Regions from separate parts of the Vibrio sp. V39_P1S14PM300 genome, predicted to be linked through region 1. Evidence: predicted binding sites of a transcription regulator. Region 1 holds the regulator's gene; each other region holds the start of a gene.
The links. Region 1 encodes PurR, which represses purine synthesis genes. Its sites were predicted from a motif close to TNANGNAAACGTTTNCNTNA; they were not measured.

Region 1 (4,159 bases):
TTCATTAAACGCCACACCCACTAAGGGTTACTCTGTTGGGCGAGGTGCGCCACACTGCCAGCAGGCGCCGAATTGTGGCTCGTTTTCTTCCCCGCATCGCTGGCAGCGCCATAAGGTGCCGGCTTCCGTATTCGATTGTTGATGATAGGCATCGATGATGCTCTGCGCCAACATCTTTTGCATTGGATTCAATAACCAGATGTACGGATCGGTGTCCTCCCCAAATGGCAATTCGCCTTTGAGGCCAAATAACCCTTCTCCGCGGACCTCGCACTGGATCCGCTCGGCTTTAAGCAACTCGCAAACGATATGCGCCTCTGTTGGGTTATTGGCGACAAAAATTTTCATCCGGCATTTCCGTTGACGTTAGGGGAGAGGCGAAGCTTCACCATAATCCATTTCACCACGATAGGAAACAGACCTAGCAACACAAATGAAGCCAGGACCGCCGGGGACACAATCCCAGACAGGCTGTTTATCTGCGCCAGTTGCGTTCCCGCGTTAAGGTAGACCGCGGTTCCGGGCAGCATTCCCAACTGACTCACGAGATAGAAGCGCAGGACAGAAATAGGGGTCAGCCCCATCAGTAAGTTGATCAGAAAAAACGGAAAGACGGGAATCAGTCTTAACGAAAACAGATAAAACGCGCCGTCGCGTTCCACCCCTTGATTGATGGTGGTCATTTTGTCGCTGAATTTGCTCTGAACCCAGTCACGTAAAAGATAGCGAGAGCTGAGAAACGCCAGGGTAGCACCGATAGTGCTGGCGAAGGACACTAAAACCAAGCTGGTCCAGAAGCCGAATAGAGCCGCTCCGAGCAAGGTTACGACCGCCGCACCTGGGATTGAAAACGCGGCAATTGCCACGTAGGCGACGAAATAACTCAACGCCGCCACAGCGAAGTGATCGCTGATGAACTCTCCGAGTGCGGTTTGTTGGGCCTTGGCATTGTCCAGAGTCAGATACTGGCCGAAATTAATACCAAGGAAAATGATCAGTCCAACCAGCAGTACGCCAATCAGCAATTTCTTATTCATCGTGAGTCCTCTTTGAAAACGATTGGCCAATCACTGATGAGGTGTTGCCCGGTTACTATAGCAAGACAGGCAACCGACAGAAAAAATTTCATCGTCCGTTTTGGTAAACAGTATCAATAAGAAAAAAGCCAGCATAATGCTGGCTTCGGGGTTAGCTTAGGCGATTGATCAGTTCGTCTCGCCTGGATTGAGGGATCACCGACCAGTGAGTGCCGTTAATGGCGCCCTCCAGTGCCCACAGTAGCTCCAGACCGACATCGGCGGAGTGGGTATCGCAAATCGCTTTATAGGCGGCCACAGAGCCGTGGCGCTCCAGATCTTCAACAGAAGAGATACCTGCCTTTTTCAGCATGCGCTCAGTGGCAAGTCGAAGGTTGGGAAGATCTTTCAACCGGTTAGGTTTCGCGGTTGCCTGAGAGGCTTTTTCTTTTTTTGCTGACTCTAGCGCAGATTTCGCTTCATTCAGGGTTGCTTCATGATCGTCGTTCCAGCTATCAGGCAGTGCAAAATACTTTGTCACAACGGGAAAGCCGCGCTTCTTATAAACGTAAGGTTCATATCCTTGTTGCTTAAACTTTGCAGTAGTCTGCTCGTTAGCGCGGATGTGAAGCTTTTCGTTTACTACCAAAGCAAACATTGTGTCGTCGACAAAAATACCAAAACCACCAAACATTGAACGAGATTTGACGCGTCCTAGTTGCTCAAAAAGTCGCATTGAATCTTTAAGTACTGGTTTATCCATGTTTTTATTTCTCGGTGTATGTGAATACGCCACCAAATCAGGTCCGAGAGGTTAGCAAAAACATGCAATCGGTGTGTCAAATAGCAGTAAACTTGCTGAATGCATTTTTTGCCATCGGCAACCCCGCTACCTACCAGGTTCTGGTTTAGGCCGGAGGCTTTGCGTCCCACCCTTTCAGATGGTTTGCCCTGTGCGTGGCTAATGTAACCAATTTAAGCATAAATAAATTTTGCCCAGAGCTTCACAAAGTGTGGTTATAAATGTGATCTTGCTTCAGGAAATTGATGGTGTGAAATGCGTTTAGTAAATAGTAAGTCACTAATACTAAACGCATTTTTATCAATAAGTGAGAGGTTAGTTCAGTTTTTTGACTGTACAGCGTTCGACAATTTCAGGGTGCATTTCGAAGACACGTTTCTCGTGTTCTTTGTCTTTTATACGCTCCAGCAGGATCTCAAATGCGTTCTTTCCGACCCGGCGCTTCGGCTGGTGAACGGTCGTTAGTGGTGGTGAGAAGTACTCTGCCAACTCTATGTTGTCATAACCAATGACGGACATATCTTCCGGAACCCGGATGCCTTTTTGCTGCAGACGACTCATCAGACCCAGGGCCATGGTGTCGTTAAAGCAGAAAATCGCGGTCGGGCGTTTGTCCATCGCGGCAATTTTGTCTGCCGCTAATACAGCGGTGTCGCACTCGAAGTTGCCTTCCAGGATCCAGTCTTCATTTACCGGTAGCTTGGCTTCTCCCATGGCGCGGCGGAAACCCAGAATTCGTTCCTGACAGGCTGCTTTTTCAAAGTGACCGCTCAGGCAGGCGATGTCGGTGTGGCCGTGATCGATCAGGTATTTCGTCGCCAGGTAGCCGCCTTCTTCTGAGTTATCGATGATCTTGTCTGCCTGGGAGCTTGCCGGGCCCCAGTCCATAATGACTTTCGGAATGTCTGCGTGACGCTCAAGCATTTCCGACAGCTCTTCGGTCAGATCAGAGCACATTACCAGGATACCGTCGACGCGCTTCTCAGCCAGCATGCGGATGTAGTCCCGTTGCTTTTCGTAGATACCGCCGGTGTTACACAGGATCAGCGTATAGCCTTGACGGTAACAGTAGCTTTCTACCCCATCGATCACTTCCGAGAAAAACAGGTTGGTTGATTGAGTGACCAGCATACCGATGGTGCGCGTGGTATTGCATTTCAGGCTACGCGCAACGGCACTCGGGGCATAGTTCAGCTCTTTCACCGCTTCCATCACTTTTTCTTGGGTGGCTTCAGCAACAAAGCGGGTTTTGTTAATCACATGGGATACAGTCGTCGTTGAAACGCCGGCTAAGCGTGCGACATCTTTAATGGTAGCCATAAGGTTCTGTCCTGTTGTCACCTGCCAGGTCAACCGGATTCCCCCGGCCTGAGGCAGTAAGTATCAGAAACACAAAAACCGCTTAAAGACAGCGGTTTGCATTCATCATCATATTTTTATCGTTTGCGATCACGATTTTAGACTGCTCTGCCGCAAGTGGCAATTAAAAAACCATCGCCTGGATAAGGCGATGGTCACAAAATGTTAATCTTGTCAGAGAGGGGCTTCGCGCTTATTCACCAACCAGATATTGGCAATCAAGCTCGAGAAATGCTTCCAACAGTGCGGCAACCGCTGCATAAAACCCAAACTGATCATACTGCTGACAACGTTGACTGAACTGAGGAACCCAGGAGAGCAGATGTTGACGGATAAAAACTTCCTGATCCAGCAGCGCCTGATCGAGGTGCTTTTCCTGTTCCAGTTCGTTAGAGCGGATAATCATGTTGCCAAGGAAATCGAGTTCTATCGCCAGATGATCGGCTGGCTCGTTGAGGGATTTGTCGACCGCCACACCGTGATGTGCCATCACGGCTTCCATTTCAATGGCTGGCTCGTCATTGAGCAGACCCGATTTACCGATATAAATGGAGGCGTAAGGTAAAGCGGCGTCTTTGTCTGATTTCAGGAACAGATCGCAAAAATCCGCAGCCAGTTCAAGTGGCGCGTCTGCTCGGTCCATCAGGCGATTTAAGGCATCCACCAGTTGGTCAGAGGCCGGTTTCAGCGTGCTATTTTCACCAAGCCCGCTCAGAAAAGCGCGGATCTGAGGGGAGTGATACTGCTCAATGTCGGCCTCGGTCAGCTCTTTGGCAAACAAGCTGGATAACCACCAGTAAATTTCAGCTCGTTTTTCATTGAACGCTTTGGTTTCTTGCATGGATTAAGCTCCGGAAATTCTGATACTTCTAAGTTTAATGGATAAAGATGAATAGCGGTAACGCCATGTATGACAAATTATCGCGGCTTATGACGAAATATGAATGGAGTGGTGAAGGTTGTCTTGAATCAATAAAAAGCC
Region 2 (4,159 bases), on a different contig from region 1:
GTGCCGCACCGCCGGCCCCGATGAGCAAAATACGGGCCCCTTGCAGAGGCACCTGATACTGCAACAAGTCCTGAACCAAGCCTTCGCCATCGGTGTTGTCACCTAAAATGCCGCCATCATCAAGTTTCTTCAGCGTGTTCACGGCACCGGCCAGCTGCGCACGTTCAGTAAGACGAGTAGCAAACTGCACGGCGTCTTCTTTAAATGGCACAGTGACATTACACCCCTTGCCTCCGCTGGCAAAAAACTGACGCGCCGCATCCATAAAGCCATCCACTGGCACTAACTCAGCCGTGTAGGTTAATGGCTGGTTCGTCTGACGGGCAAACAGGGTATGAATAAACGGAGATTTACTGTGTCCGATCGGATTGCCAAATACGGCATAGCGGTCAACTGGTTGAATCATTGTGTTCCTGCCACAAAACGAAAAGGGTCATTGTTACCCAATGACCCTATCACTAACCCTATACAGAAGAAAGTCTTACCAGGCGCGTGGCTTGAGGTAATGCTCATAGAGTTCAGCTTCAGCGCTGCCAGGCTCAACCTGATAACGATATTCCCACCGCGCCAAAGGCGGCATTGACATCAAGATAGACTCGGTCCGGCCCCCACTTTGCAAGCCAAACAGGGTCCCCCGATCGTACACCAGGTTAAATTCCACGTAGCGGCCACGACGATAAAGCTGAAACTCGCGCTCACGTTCACCATATGGTGTGTCTTTGCGCCGCTGCACAATTGGGAGATACGCTTCGGCGTACCCTTCCCCGACAGCTTTGATGTACGCAAAACAGGTCTCAAACGGCCACTGATTCAAATCATCAAAAAACAGACCGCCAATTCCACGGGTCTCATCGCGGTGCGGCAGGAAGAAATAGTTATCACACCAGGCTTTGTGCTCCGCGTACACCTCATCGCCAAACGGTGCACACAGTGCTTTGGCCGTGTCGTGCCAGGAGTGGCAGTCTTGTTCGAAGGGATAGAATGGCGTTAAATCGAAGCCGCCGCCAAACCACCAGATCGGATCTTCGCCTTCTTTTTCAGCAATAAAGAAACGTACGTTGGCGTGTGAGGTCGGCACATAGGGATTGTTGGGGTGCATCACCAACGACACGCCCATCGCTTCGAACCGGCGCCCCGCCAACTCCGGACGATGGGCGGTTGCCGAAGCCGGCATCTGCTGACCCGCAACGTGGGAAAAGTTAACGCCGCCTTGCTCAAACACCGCACCATTTTTCATCACCCGGGTCCGACCACCACCGCCCAGTCGCTCTCCCGGCTCACGATGCCAGGCATCTTCGACAAACACAGCGTGGCCGTCTACCTGCTCTAATTGCTGACAAATCGAATCTTGCAGCTCGATCAGAAACTGCTTCACTGCCTGTTTATCTATGGCTGACATCTTTTTACCTTCCTTTACGACTGCGCAGGGTTAACCCTGTCTTAATATTTGCGATGTTTTTGCGTCACGAATCTCACTCGGTTTGTCACGGCCGCCCGTTTCTCCGTGCAGAATTGCCACCAGTTGCTCGCCCAGTTGTTGCTCAACTTCTTCTGTGGTCATGCACGGCGGCTGACCGCTCAGATTCGCGCTGGTAGAGGTTAACGGTTTTCCAAACGCATCACACATTTTTTGCACCAAAGGATGATCCGTCACACGCACTGCAATTGAATCAAACTGACCCGATACCCAATCCGACACTTTATCGCTGCATGGCATAATCCACGTCACAGGCCCGGGCCATGTGGCGTGAACCTTGTCCAGTTGCTCCGCAGTGAGCTGGGATTCATCAATGTACGGCAGTAATTGGTCGTAACTGGCGGCGATCAAAATCAGGCCTTTTTCTACCGGGCGCTGCTTCAGTTTGAGCAATTTGGCAATCGCTTCCGGGTTATCCGGATCACACCCCACACCGAAAACCCCCTCGGTCGGGTAAGCAATCACTTCCCCCTGGCGGAGTGCATTCAGTGCTTGTTCAAAGTTATCCACCTTAACTTCCTTTCTCTACTTGCGTTGATTTGCGCTAAGTGTACAAACAATCGCTGGCGCTGACTAAAGCAATTTATTTATAGAATGTATCAATCAGCCGAACCACCTCGGCGCAAACGTTTGCCTGAGAGAAAAATCCCCGTATAATGCGCACGCAACTCGTGGAAACCACGAGAGACATCACCTAGATTTGCAGCACGAAGGAGTTAGAGATGAAAGTCGGTATCATCATGGGGTCTCAGTCAGACTGGCCAACAATGAAACTTGCAGCAGAAATGCTCGATCAGTTCGGCGTGGCGTACGAAACCAAAGTGGTTTCCGCCCACCGCACCCCGCACCTGCTGGCCGACTATGCCACCAGCGCCAAACAACGTGGCCTGAAAGTGATCATCGCAGGGGCCGGTGGCGCAGCTCACCTGCCAGGCATGACGGCCGCCTTTACCAGTTTACCGGTTCTGGGTGTGCCGGTTCAGTCGCGTGCGCTGTCCGGTCTCGACTCCCTCTATTCGATTGTACAGATGCCCAAAGGCATCGCGGTCGGCACATTGGCGATTGGTGAAGCCGGTGCGGCGAACGCTGGCCTGCTAGCGGCCCAGATAATCGGTACCTTTGATGACGCTGTCATGGCCAAAGTGGAAGCGTTCCGCAGCGCGCAGACCGAAACGGTACTGGCGAACCCGAACCCGGCCGGAGAGTAACACCATGCACGTACTGGTACTGGGTGCCGGACAACTGGCACGTATGATGTCACTGGCCGGAGCGCCACTCAACATACAGATCACCGCCTTTGATGTGGTCAGCGAAAACATCGTCCATCCACTGACTCAAACCATACTGGGTCATGGCTTGGGCAACGCCATCGAACAAGCAGATGTGATCACCGCTGAGTTTGAACACATTCCCCATGCGGTGCTGGATGCGTGTGAGCGCAGCGGAAAGTTTCTGCCAACCACGCGAGCGATCAAAGCAGGCGGCGATCGACGCCTGGAAAAGGCACTACTGGACACCGCTGGCGTACGCAATGCCAAACACGCCGTGATCACCCAACGCGCCGATTTTGATGCAGCGATTGCTGAAGTGGGTGTGCCGATGGTGCTCAAAACCGCATTGGGCGGCTACGATGGCAAAGGTCAGTGGCGACTGAAAGATAGGCAGCACGCTGAGGCAGTCTGGGCGGAAATGGCGCAGGCTCTGGCCGCCTCAGACCAGCAAGCCATTGTTGCCGAAGAGTTTGTCGCCTTTGATCGCGAAGTTTCCTTAGTGGGCGCCCGCAGCAAAAATGGAGACATCGCGGTGTACCCGCTGGCGGAAAACGTGCATGTCGATGGCGTACTGAGCCTGTCCACCGCCATTGATGCCCCGGAGCTTCAGGCAGAGGCCAAGCAGATGTTCCGTGCCGTGGCCGACAGTCTAAACTACGTTGGGGTGCTGGCACTGGAGTTCTTTGATGTCGGGGGGGCACTGCTGGTGAATGAAATTGCGCCACGCGTACACAACTCCGGCCACTGGACCCAACAAGGTGCGGAAACCTGTCAGTTTGAAAACCATCTGCGTGCAGTGTGTGGCCTGCCACTTGGCAGCACCAAACTGATCCGCGAAACCGCCATGATTAACATTCTTGGTCAGGATCAGGTTCCAGATGCCCTGCTGGCCATGCCGGGTGTGCACGTACACTGGTACGGTAAAGTGCAACGCGCAGGACGCAAAATGGGCCACATTAATGTGTGTGGTGATTACAGTGGTGAGCTACAACGCAGCCTGTGTGCGCTGGCGGATGTACTCGCTCCGGAGCACTATCCGGCGGTCCATGCGTTTGCCAACAAACGGCAGTAAAAAAACGGCGCTTTCGGCGCCGTTTTTTATGCTTCATGCTGCAGGTGCTGGCACTTCCGATTGGCACACTGTCGCCGCACACCACTGACCAGTTTCTTCTCAACCAGCAGCGGGTAATGACACACCTCGCAAACTCCCGCCAACGGCGGTTGGTTCACAGCAAATTTGCATTTAGGGTAATGGTCACAGGCGTAGAACAGCTTACCGAAACGAGTTTTGCGCTCTACCAGATGCCCCTTGCCACACTCTGGACAACCAAACTGCGCTGACTCCGCCTGCGGAGGTTTGTCTGGAGATTCAATATGGTGACATTGAGGGTAGGCACTGCAGCCAATGAAC
Region 3 (4,159 bases), on a different contig from region 1:
TGACAGCTCGTTGACAATCACTGGCATAAACTGCGTGGTCAGCACCCCATATTGTTCGGCGTCAATCGCTGCGGTGTGGCGATCTATCCATGCTAGCTCCGCCGCTGTTTTTGCTATCACCGTCGAACTGGCTGCGCCATTCCCGGAGAAAAAACTGTGCACGCCCAGAAATGCGCCTGGCATGGCCGAAAAAACTTTGATGGCTGACGCACCCTGCTCGGTAAAATACCCGTCCAGTTCACCGGCAATCACATAGTACAAACGGTCATTCTGGCTATCTTGCTCGATCAACTGATGCCCTGCTGAGACCTGAAGGCGCCGTTCCGGCTGACTAAAATAGCGCGCAATCAGCGCTTGCAAGCCTGAGTCGTTCATGCGCTTATCCGATATGACCCACAGCGTGAAGAATCCACACCATGACAAAACTCAGCAATACCCCAATGACGCCCAGAACCACACCGATCCGAGCCATCTGGTTGCTTTGAACGTACCCAGTAGCGTGTGCCAACGCGTTCGGTGGTGTACTGATCGGTAACGACATTCCCAAGGACGCGGCAAAGGTCACGACCAAAATTAAGGTAATTTCGCCACCAAGCGGCATCAGTGAAGCCATCGAAGTACCCAATGCCGCCATAATGGGCATCAACAGATTCGCCGTGGCAGTGTGTGACATAAAATTGGCCATCGCTAAACACAGGAACGCTGCACCAAACAGCACCACATAGGGAGAAAATTGATCAAACGGAATACTGTGAACCACCAGACGGGCAAGCCCGGTTTTGTCCAGTGCCAAGCCGAGCGCAATCCCCCCGGAGACCAGCCATAAGACATCCCAGGAAATTCTTTTCAGGTCTTCTTTGTTGATGATCCCTGTGAGAGAAAACACCGCGACCGGGATCAGCGCGACGGTGTAGGAGTTCATGCCGTGTGAAGAGCCCATCAACCAAAGGATAATTGTCAAAGCAAAGGTGATGTAAACCGTGATCGCTTTAGGTGTTTTTAGAAACTTGCCTTTGATACTCAATTCGATGGTCTGTTGTTCCGCTTTATACAGGAAGCCGATCAAAAACCAGGCGAGCGTCATCATGATAACCACAAACGGCACGCCAAAGACCATCCACTCCCCAAATGTAATCAGGTTGTCCCCCACCAGGTATTTCAAAGCAATCGCATTGGGGGGCGTGCCGATGGGAGTACCTATCCCGCCAATATTCGCCGCCACTGGGATGCACAACGCAAAAGCAATGCGACCCGGATCGTTAGGACCGAATACGGCAATCACTGGTGCCAGTATCGATAACATCATTGCGGTCGTTGCTGTGTTAGACATAAACATGGAAAACACCGCCGTGATCAACATCAGTCCCAACATGACGTATTTGGGATCGTGACCGAATGGCTTTAAAAGCACCCTCGCTAAGTTCACGTCCAGTCGATACTTGGTCGCCGCCATGGCAAGAAAAAAACCGCCCAGAAACAGCATGATAATGGGGCTGGCAAATGTTGCCATAATATCCTGATATTTGAGCAGTTCACCAAAGTGTGGCTGTCCTTCTGCCAAGCGAAATAGGATGATGCTTTTGTCTGACAATAGCAGCAACTCCAGCACAATGATCACCACCGAAGTGGCGTATATCGGGATCGGCTCAAACACCCAACACAAAGCAGCTAAGAGAAATACAGCGATGACCCGCTGCTGGATGATGGTCATGCCGACAAACGGGAATGCGGATGAAGGCAGCAGCAGAACAAGCAGCGGAATGACAGTCGGAATTAGGTATTTTAGATACGGACGCATGGCAAAATCACTCTTCCTGAGGCAGATTTAACTCGGGTGTGGAGTAATAACTCGACAACCTGTCTGAAGCATTATCGGCCGTGTCGTGCTCTCTTTGTTTAGCGTCAGATCAATGAATTACACCACTCTATGAAATTTGTTTTGTAAATGTGCTGTAAGTCGGATTTCATGCCGTATTCATTCACCTGATACCGACAAATCGCCACACGCAAACGTTTGCTTTTGAAAAAATAATGCGTATGATCGCGGAAAATTTTGTTCTGTGTCGAAAAAGGATGCGTCATGTTTGGTACTGCTACACGAAAAAATGCTACCCGGGTGTTGTTGCTGGGATCTGGAGAACTGGGGAAAGAAGTGGCCATCGAGTGCCAGCGCCTCGGGCTGGAAGTGATTGCTTGCGATCGCTACGCTGATGCGCCAGCCATGCAGGTGGCTCATCGCAGTCACGTGCTGGACATGCTCGACGGTGATGCGTTGCAATCCATCATTGAACAGGAGCGACCTGACTATGTGGTACCAGAAATAGAAGCCATTGCAACAGACAAACTGGTTGAGCTTGAAACGCAAGGGTTGAAAGTCGTTCCGACGGCAAAAGCCACTCAACTAACCATGAACCGCGAAGGGATTCGCCGCCTGGCGGCAGAGACCTTGAAACTGAATACGTCACCGTACCGTTTTGCTGATTCCTTCGAAGAGTTTCAGCAAGCCGTGCAAGACGTTGGTTTGCCATGCGTCTGCAAGCCAGTGATGAGTTCGTCCGGCAAAGGTCAGAGCGTGCTGAAAACACAGGAAGACATTGACTCAGCCTGGCATTATGCTCAGGAAGGCGGACGGACTGGGGCCGGACGTGTCATCGTCGAAGGCTTCATTGATTTTGATTATGAAATCACTCTGCTGACGGTACGTGCCTGCGATGGTGTGCATTTCTGCGCGCCCATCGGCCACCGCCAGGAAGATGGCGACTATCGCGAGTCCTGGCAACCTCAGGTGATGTCCGACAACGCACGCAAGGCCGCGGAATACACAGCGGAACAAATCGTCAATGCATTGGGGGGATACGGCATTTTCGGCGTAGAGTTGTTTGTAAAAGGCGATCAGGTGATCTTCAACGAAGTATCTCCTCGTCCGCACGATACTGGCCTGGTGACTCTGATGTCTCAAGACATGTCAGAATTCGCGCTCCACGTTAGAGCGTTTACCGGACTGCCTGTCGCAGGCATTACTCAATACGGCCCATGCGCCTCTGCTGTGCTGCTCGGACAGGGAACATCAGACAACATCGGTTACGAGGGCCTGGATCAGGCGCTGCTGCAACCCCGGACTCAAGTACGTCTGTTTGCTAAACCAGACATCGCAGGACGCCGCCGTTTAGGAGTAGTGATTACCCGCCGACCTAGCCTTGAGCAAGCACTGACTGACGCCATCGACTGCGCCTCTAAAGTTACAGTGACCTACGAATAGATCTCCTGACGGGGAACAAATATAAAAAAGCGCCCATTCACGGGCACTTTTTCAAAATCCTTCAATCAGGAACACTTCTTCGGCAAATCGGCTCAAACCTTTTTTTGCGCGTTTGGGGTGTGATTCATCGGCAACATCCCGATGCAAGCGCGTCACCTGGTAGCCATCATACAGCTGACGAACTTCTTCTTCACTCACACTGAATGGCGGCCCCGCCATTTCATTTTGTTGGTAATCAAGCGTCACCAATAAAATGCGCCCACCCGGTTTTATCCGGGTTTTGAGATATTCAACATATTGGCCCCGCATTTCCTGAGGTAACGCCACCAGTGAAGCGCGATCATAAACAATGTCGACCGGCTCGATCGGCGCGGTAAAAAAGTCCCCGATGTACACGGAAAGCTCATCAAACTGATACAACTCATGCTCAGCGCTGATCGGAATGACCAAGGGGGTATAAAAGTGCTCGGCAAAAAATGCTCGTACCGCAATGGTACTCAATTCAACACCCTGAACGCTCTCATGCTTGCTGGCCAGCCAGACCAGATCTTCCGATTTACCACACAATGGAACAAAAACACTGTCTTCTCGTGCAGGATTGGTATGGTGCCAAAATTTAATCAACAATGGGTTCACATCGTCAAGGTGAAAACCTATCTGATTGGCCGCCCATTTGCTGTGCCAGAACTCTGGATCTCTCATTCTTATCTCGTGACTGACTTTACATGAGGCATAGCCTACCCCAATTCGAAAATAAACCAAAATGAACGACGGTGTTCATCTTCGATTAATCTTCCTCTGCCTATACTGATTCCACTTGTTTGACAGATAACACTTTGTTACAGGTTTTAGATGAACCTTCTGCTCTGAGAAACCTCTAATTTAAAGTCAATAATTTTG
Region 4 (4,159 bases), on a different contig from region 1:
AGTATTTCCACTGCTTTCAACGATTACTCGCAAGAAATGGATGTTGTTCCTTATCTGCAACAGGCGCGGAAAGCGGGTGGCTTCGATGACATCTTTTTTGGGACGCCGGCTGGCGAGATGTACCGCTCTCATCCTGAACGTAATCGTGCCGATTACGATCCTCGTACGCGTCCTTGGTACAAAGACGCGCAAGCGGCAGGCAAGCAAATCATTACTACGGCCTACCAGGATGCGATCACCAATGCATTGTTGGTGACCATCGCTGAGCCAGTACGTAAAAACGGCCAGTTTGTCGGTGTTGTTGGTGCGGATGTACTGATTGATCAGTTGATCAATGATGTGATCAGCCTGGATGCCGGCGACAATGCATTCGCTATGTTGATTGACAAGCAGAACGGCACTTTCCTGGCCCACCCGGATAAATCCCTGATCCTTAAGCCCGTGAACACCATTGCCAAATCACTTACGATGAGTTCGATTGAAGATGCTGCGAATGCAAAGCGCATCGATGACATCACAGTGAGAGGTCAGGATAAACTGCTGTACTTCAAGAATATTCCGGGTACGGACTGGGTATTCGCGATCCAAATGGACAAATCCACAGAAGAAGCGGCGCACGCACAGCTCCTTCGTGGCCTGATCATTACCGCCGTGATCATCACTATCATCGTGATTGCTCTTGTTTCCTGGTTGGTGAGCTTCCTGTTCCGTGATCTGGGCCGGGTGTCTGTTGCGTTGGAAGAGATTGCATCTGGTGAAGGTGACCTGACTCAACGTTTGGAACCACGCAGTGATGATGAAGTTGGCCAATTGGCGCAAAACTTCAACGTGTTTGTGGGTAACATGCACACCATGGTCTCGAAGCTGAGCCACGTTTCAGCGGCTCTGTCTGAACAAGCGAAGCAAACCGCATCGCACGCCGAAGAGCGTAGCACCCGCATTCGCACGCAGCAGGATGAAATCAATATGGTCGCCACCGCGATCAATGAGATGGCTGCTGCGACACAAGAAATCGCAGGCAACGCGGACAACACAGCGCAAAGCTCAACTGAAGCCGTTACCGCTTCTAAGCATGGCGCCGAGCAAGTGAATCAGACTCAAGGTTCTATCCAGAATCTGGCAGAAGAAGTTCAGGTTGCAACGGAAGTGATTAAAGAGCTGGAAGTGCACGGCAACAGCATCAATACTATTTTGTCGACCATTCAGGACATCGCGGAGCAAACCAACCTGTTGGCACTGAATGCGGCGATCGAAGCGGCACGTGCGGGTGAGCAGGGGCGGGGTTTTGCTGTGGTAGCTGACGAGGTTCGTGTTCTGAGCCAACGTACGCATGCCTCAACACAAGAGATCCAGCAGATGATTGAAACGCTGCAGGGCACAACGGCGAAAGCGGTCGGCATTATGGATGACAGTCGTATGCTGGCGACCACCAGTGTTGATGACGCGAATCTGGCAGCAGCAAGTCTGACTCAGATTCAATCCGCTGTGGAGAGCATCAGCGATATGGCCACTCAGATTGCATCGGCCGCTGAAGAGCAAGCGTCGGTCACGTCGGAGATTACTCGTAACACAGTCGGTATCCGTGACGTGTCGAATGAGCTGGCAGACGAAGCGCATGAAGCCGCGTCTCAGGCTGCGCAGCTTTCTGAGCTGTCTTACGAGCTGGAACAAGAAATCAGCCGCTTCAAGCTGTAACTCCTCTCGACCAAAACAAAAACGCCAGTCTCAGACTGGCGTTTTTTTATCAGTGTCCGTTAGAATAACGAACGTCATTCATGCACGGGCGTTCTCAGTCGATCAGGCCATAAGACTGGCTCAGAACATCAATGATTTCCTGTTTCGGATTTGCGCTGAGGTGAACCGGTTGCCCAGTGATTTTCTCTGCAATGCCTGTGTAGGTGCGTGAGACCGCCATCAGAGCGTCTTGCGGCAGTTCATTGTCGTGCGCCAATGCTTCACGCTCTGGCATGCGATCTTTATTCAACAGGATATCCGGGTCTGGGAAGTAGTTGAGCAGAAACTGACGGAAGTCTTCTTTTGAGTTTTCGACTATCTCGCCATTCTGATACGCTTTCGCATCCCAAATTCGGGAGGAATCTGGTGTGCCAACTTCGTCCATGTAAATCAGCTTCTCCTGACCGGAAGCATCAGTTACATAGCCGAATTCAAATTTGGTATCAACAAAGATCTGACCCACGTTAGCCAGTGCTTCACTGATCACACCGAAACCGTCTTTAAGCAAGGTTTCATACTGAGTGATATCCGCCGCCGAGGTGAAGTTAAACGCAGCGAAATTGTCTTCGATATTCTGACGAGTGATGTTGACATCATCCGCTTCTGGAACGCCCGGAATGCCGCTCAGAATACCTTTAGTCGATGGTGTGATCAGCAATTCAGGCAATGGTTTGTCTTTCTCGAGCCCCTCCGGTAGTTGAATACCACAGAACTCGCGTTCGCCTTTGGCGTACGCACGCCACATGGAGCCTGTGATGTACTTGCGGCAAATGGCTTCAATTTTGATCGGTTTCGCTTTTTGAACGATCCAAACAAAAGGGTGAGGGATATCCAAAATATGGCTGTCGGCCAATCCATGCTGTTGGAAAAGTTTAAACCAGTGATTGGAGATCGCATTTAATGCGGCGCCTTTACCCGGTACTCCTTTCAAACCACCTTCGCCTTTCCAGATACAGTCAAAAGCGGAAATCCGGTCGCTGATCACCATGATCGCCAGCGGCGCATCCGGGGCGACATTATAGCCTTTTTCTTGAATTAGACGTTTGCTGTCCTCTTCGGTCAGCCAGTAGACGGAGCGGACTTTACCGCTATGAACCGGTAGGTGGGTACGAATGGGAAGATCGTCGTTTACGGCGAGAACTTGATCGGCAAGGCTCATTGAGACATTCCTATCTAGAGTTAAGAAGCATACAGTCGATGATTTGAGCTTCGATGCTCTGGCTCAAAACACCAGTTCGACAGGCATCATACCAGAACTATTTCTGGCTTCCAGATAAAAAGCAAACGTTTGCCTTAAAATATCATGCCACCGACTGAGATCAAAAATAGACATAATAGATAGAAAAAAGCCTCCTTACAGGCGGAGGCGCAAAGACAGTCAAAAGCATGGCAGTGGGTATCACACATCGCTGTCGATTCGTTGAACTTGTTAATGGTACTGTTTGGTTCTGCCTTCAACGAAAAAAACTTCACAGTGATGCACACGACCAAAGTCTTTCAACAGGTGCTGATTGACCACATCAATTTGATTCGATGCCACAACGGCACTGGCATTGCCTGATTTGATCGCTTTTATCACGATCTCCAGTTCAGACTGAGATCGGGAAGGCTTCATCTGAATGATTTTGTTGCAGCTGACGTTAGACGCTGCAAATTGCTTGTAATCCGGACGAGGACACTCGGCGGTAAACAAAATCCATTGACCCTGAGATGATAAACCTGCCAGACGTTGCAGGGCTTCCCGAGGGATCTTCATCGGTTCAGTCGGTTGCGCCAATACATTGTATTTAGAAAATGAAGCTGAGTGTGTATGTGCCTGAAACATAACTTAACTGTCCTTATATACATGCTGTATGTGTATACAGTAGTTTTAAATAAGGAACTGATCAAGTGGTTTTTGTGTAGGGGATAGGGATAGTCGACTGGATAAATGAGAGTTTTCTTAGCCAACTATATGTAAAATAAAGATTATTTATTGGTTTCGGTGCGGGGTTTAACATTGGAAAAGTATGATGATTTGTGACCGGATATACAGTTTTGTCTTGTGCCGATGTCAGAAAAGTACTGTATACAGTAGTGAGTGTGACCTTGGGGAAGAAGGATGAGACGAAGGAAAAGTCAATAAGCGCCAACGGGCGCTTATTATCGGGTTGTTAACGTGGCTGAATTTGCTGACGTTCTCTGTGCTGAAGCTCTGCGAGGTTAAACTGGCGTACATCCAGTGAAGCTAGGTCATTGCAATTTTTGCATGAGTGGTGTGCTTTGCCGTCAATGTACTCGTGCTTTGCCAGCAAGTTTGGCTTTTTGCACCAGTCGCAGATTCCTTCAATAGTAAACATAGTCTCTCCCACCTGTGTTGAGTTAGGTGTCATTTTCGGCGGCGATTATGACATAGTTGCCTAACACGAGTTAACTATTTGTTACT

Region 2: a site for PurR is predicted at 2,096-2,115, ahead of purE (5-(carboxyamino)imidazole ribonucleotide mutase). Genes of this name have one in related genera too.
Region 3: a site for PurR is predicted at 2,003-2,022, ahead of purT (formate-dependent phosphoribosylglycinamide formyltransferase). Genes of this name have one in related genera too.
Region 4: a site for PurR is predicted at 3,011-3,030, ahead of CAG65_RS19800 (phosphoribosylaminoimidazolesuccinocarboxamide synthase). Genes of this name have one in related genera too.

The regions. Positions count from the first base shown of each region.
Region 1 covers NZ_WXWP01000161.1:28,021-32,179, reverse strand. Annotated here, with positions in the region: gene CAG65_RS08065 (alpha/beta fold hydrolase) at 1-24, shown strand, start outside; gene CAG65_RS08060 (putative signal transducing protein) at 28-348, opposite strand; gene CAG65_RS08055 (TVP38/TMEM64 family protein) at 345-1,037, opposite strand; gene CAG65_RS08050 (TfoX/Sxy family DNA transformation protein) at 1,189-1,779, opposite strand; cyclic di-GMP riboswitch class I at 1,893-1,977, opposite strand; gene purR (HTH-type transcriptional repressor PurR) at 2,134-3,138, opposite strand; gene torD (molecular chaperone TorD) at 3,371-4,018, opposite strand.
Region 2 covers NZ_WXWP01000344.1:11,836-15,994, reverse strand. Annotated here, with positions in the region: gene aroE (shikimate dehydrogenase) at 1-406, opposite strand, end outside; gene hemF (oxygen-dependent coproporphyrinogen oxidase) at 482-1,399, opposite strand; gene CAG65_RS18075 (L-threonylcarbamoyladenylate synthase) at 1,430-1,987, opposite strand; gene purE (5-(carboxyamino)imidazole ribonucleotide mutase) at 2,200-2,685, shown strand; gene CAG65_RS18065 (5-(carboxyamino)imidazole ribonucleotide synthase) at 2,690-3,820, shown strand; gene CAG65_RS18060 (DNA topoisomerase family protein) at 3,847-4,159, opposite strand, start outside.
Region 3 covers NZ_WXWP01000236.1:2,671-6,829, forward strand. Annotated here, with positions in the region: gene CAG65_RS11885 (sensor histidine kinase) at 1-375, opposite strand, end outside; gene CAG65_RS11890 (SLC13 family permease) at 380-1,798, opposite strand; gene purT (formate-dependent phosphoribosylglycinamide formyltransferase) at 2,081-3,259, shown strand; gene CAG65_RS11900 (thiopurine S-methyltransferase) at 3,311-3,961, opposite strand.
Region 4 covers NZ_WXWP01000380.1:15,298-19,456, reverse strand. Annotated here, with positions in the region: gene CAG65_RS19805 (methyl-accepting chemotaxis protein) at 1-1,695, shown strand, start outside; gene CAG65_RS19800 (phosphoribosylaminoimidazolesuccinocarboxamide synthase) at 1,790-2,893, opposite strand; gene CAG65_RS19795 (SulA-like leucine-rich domain-containing protein) at 3,164-3,559, opposite strand; gene CAG65_RS19790 (hypothetical protein) at 3,888-4,073, opposite strand.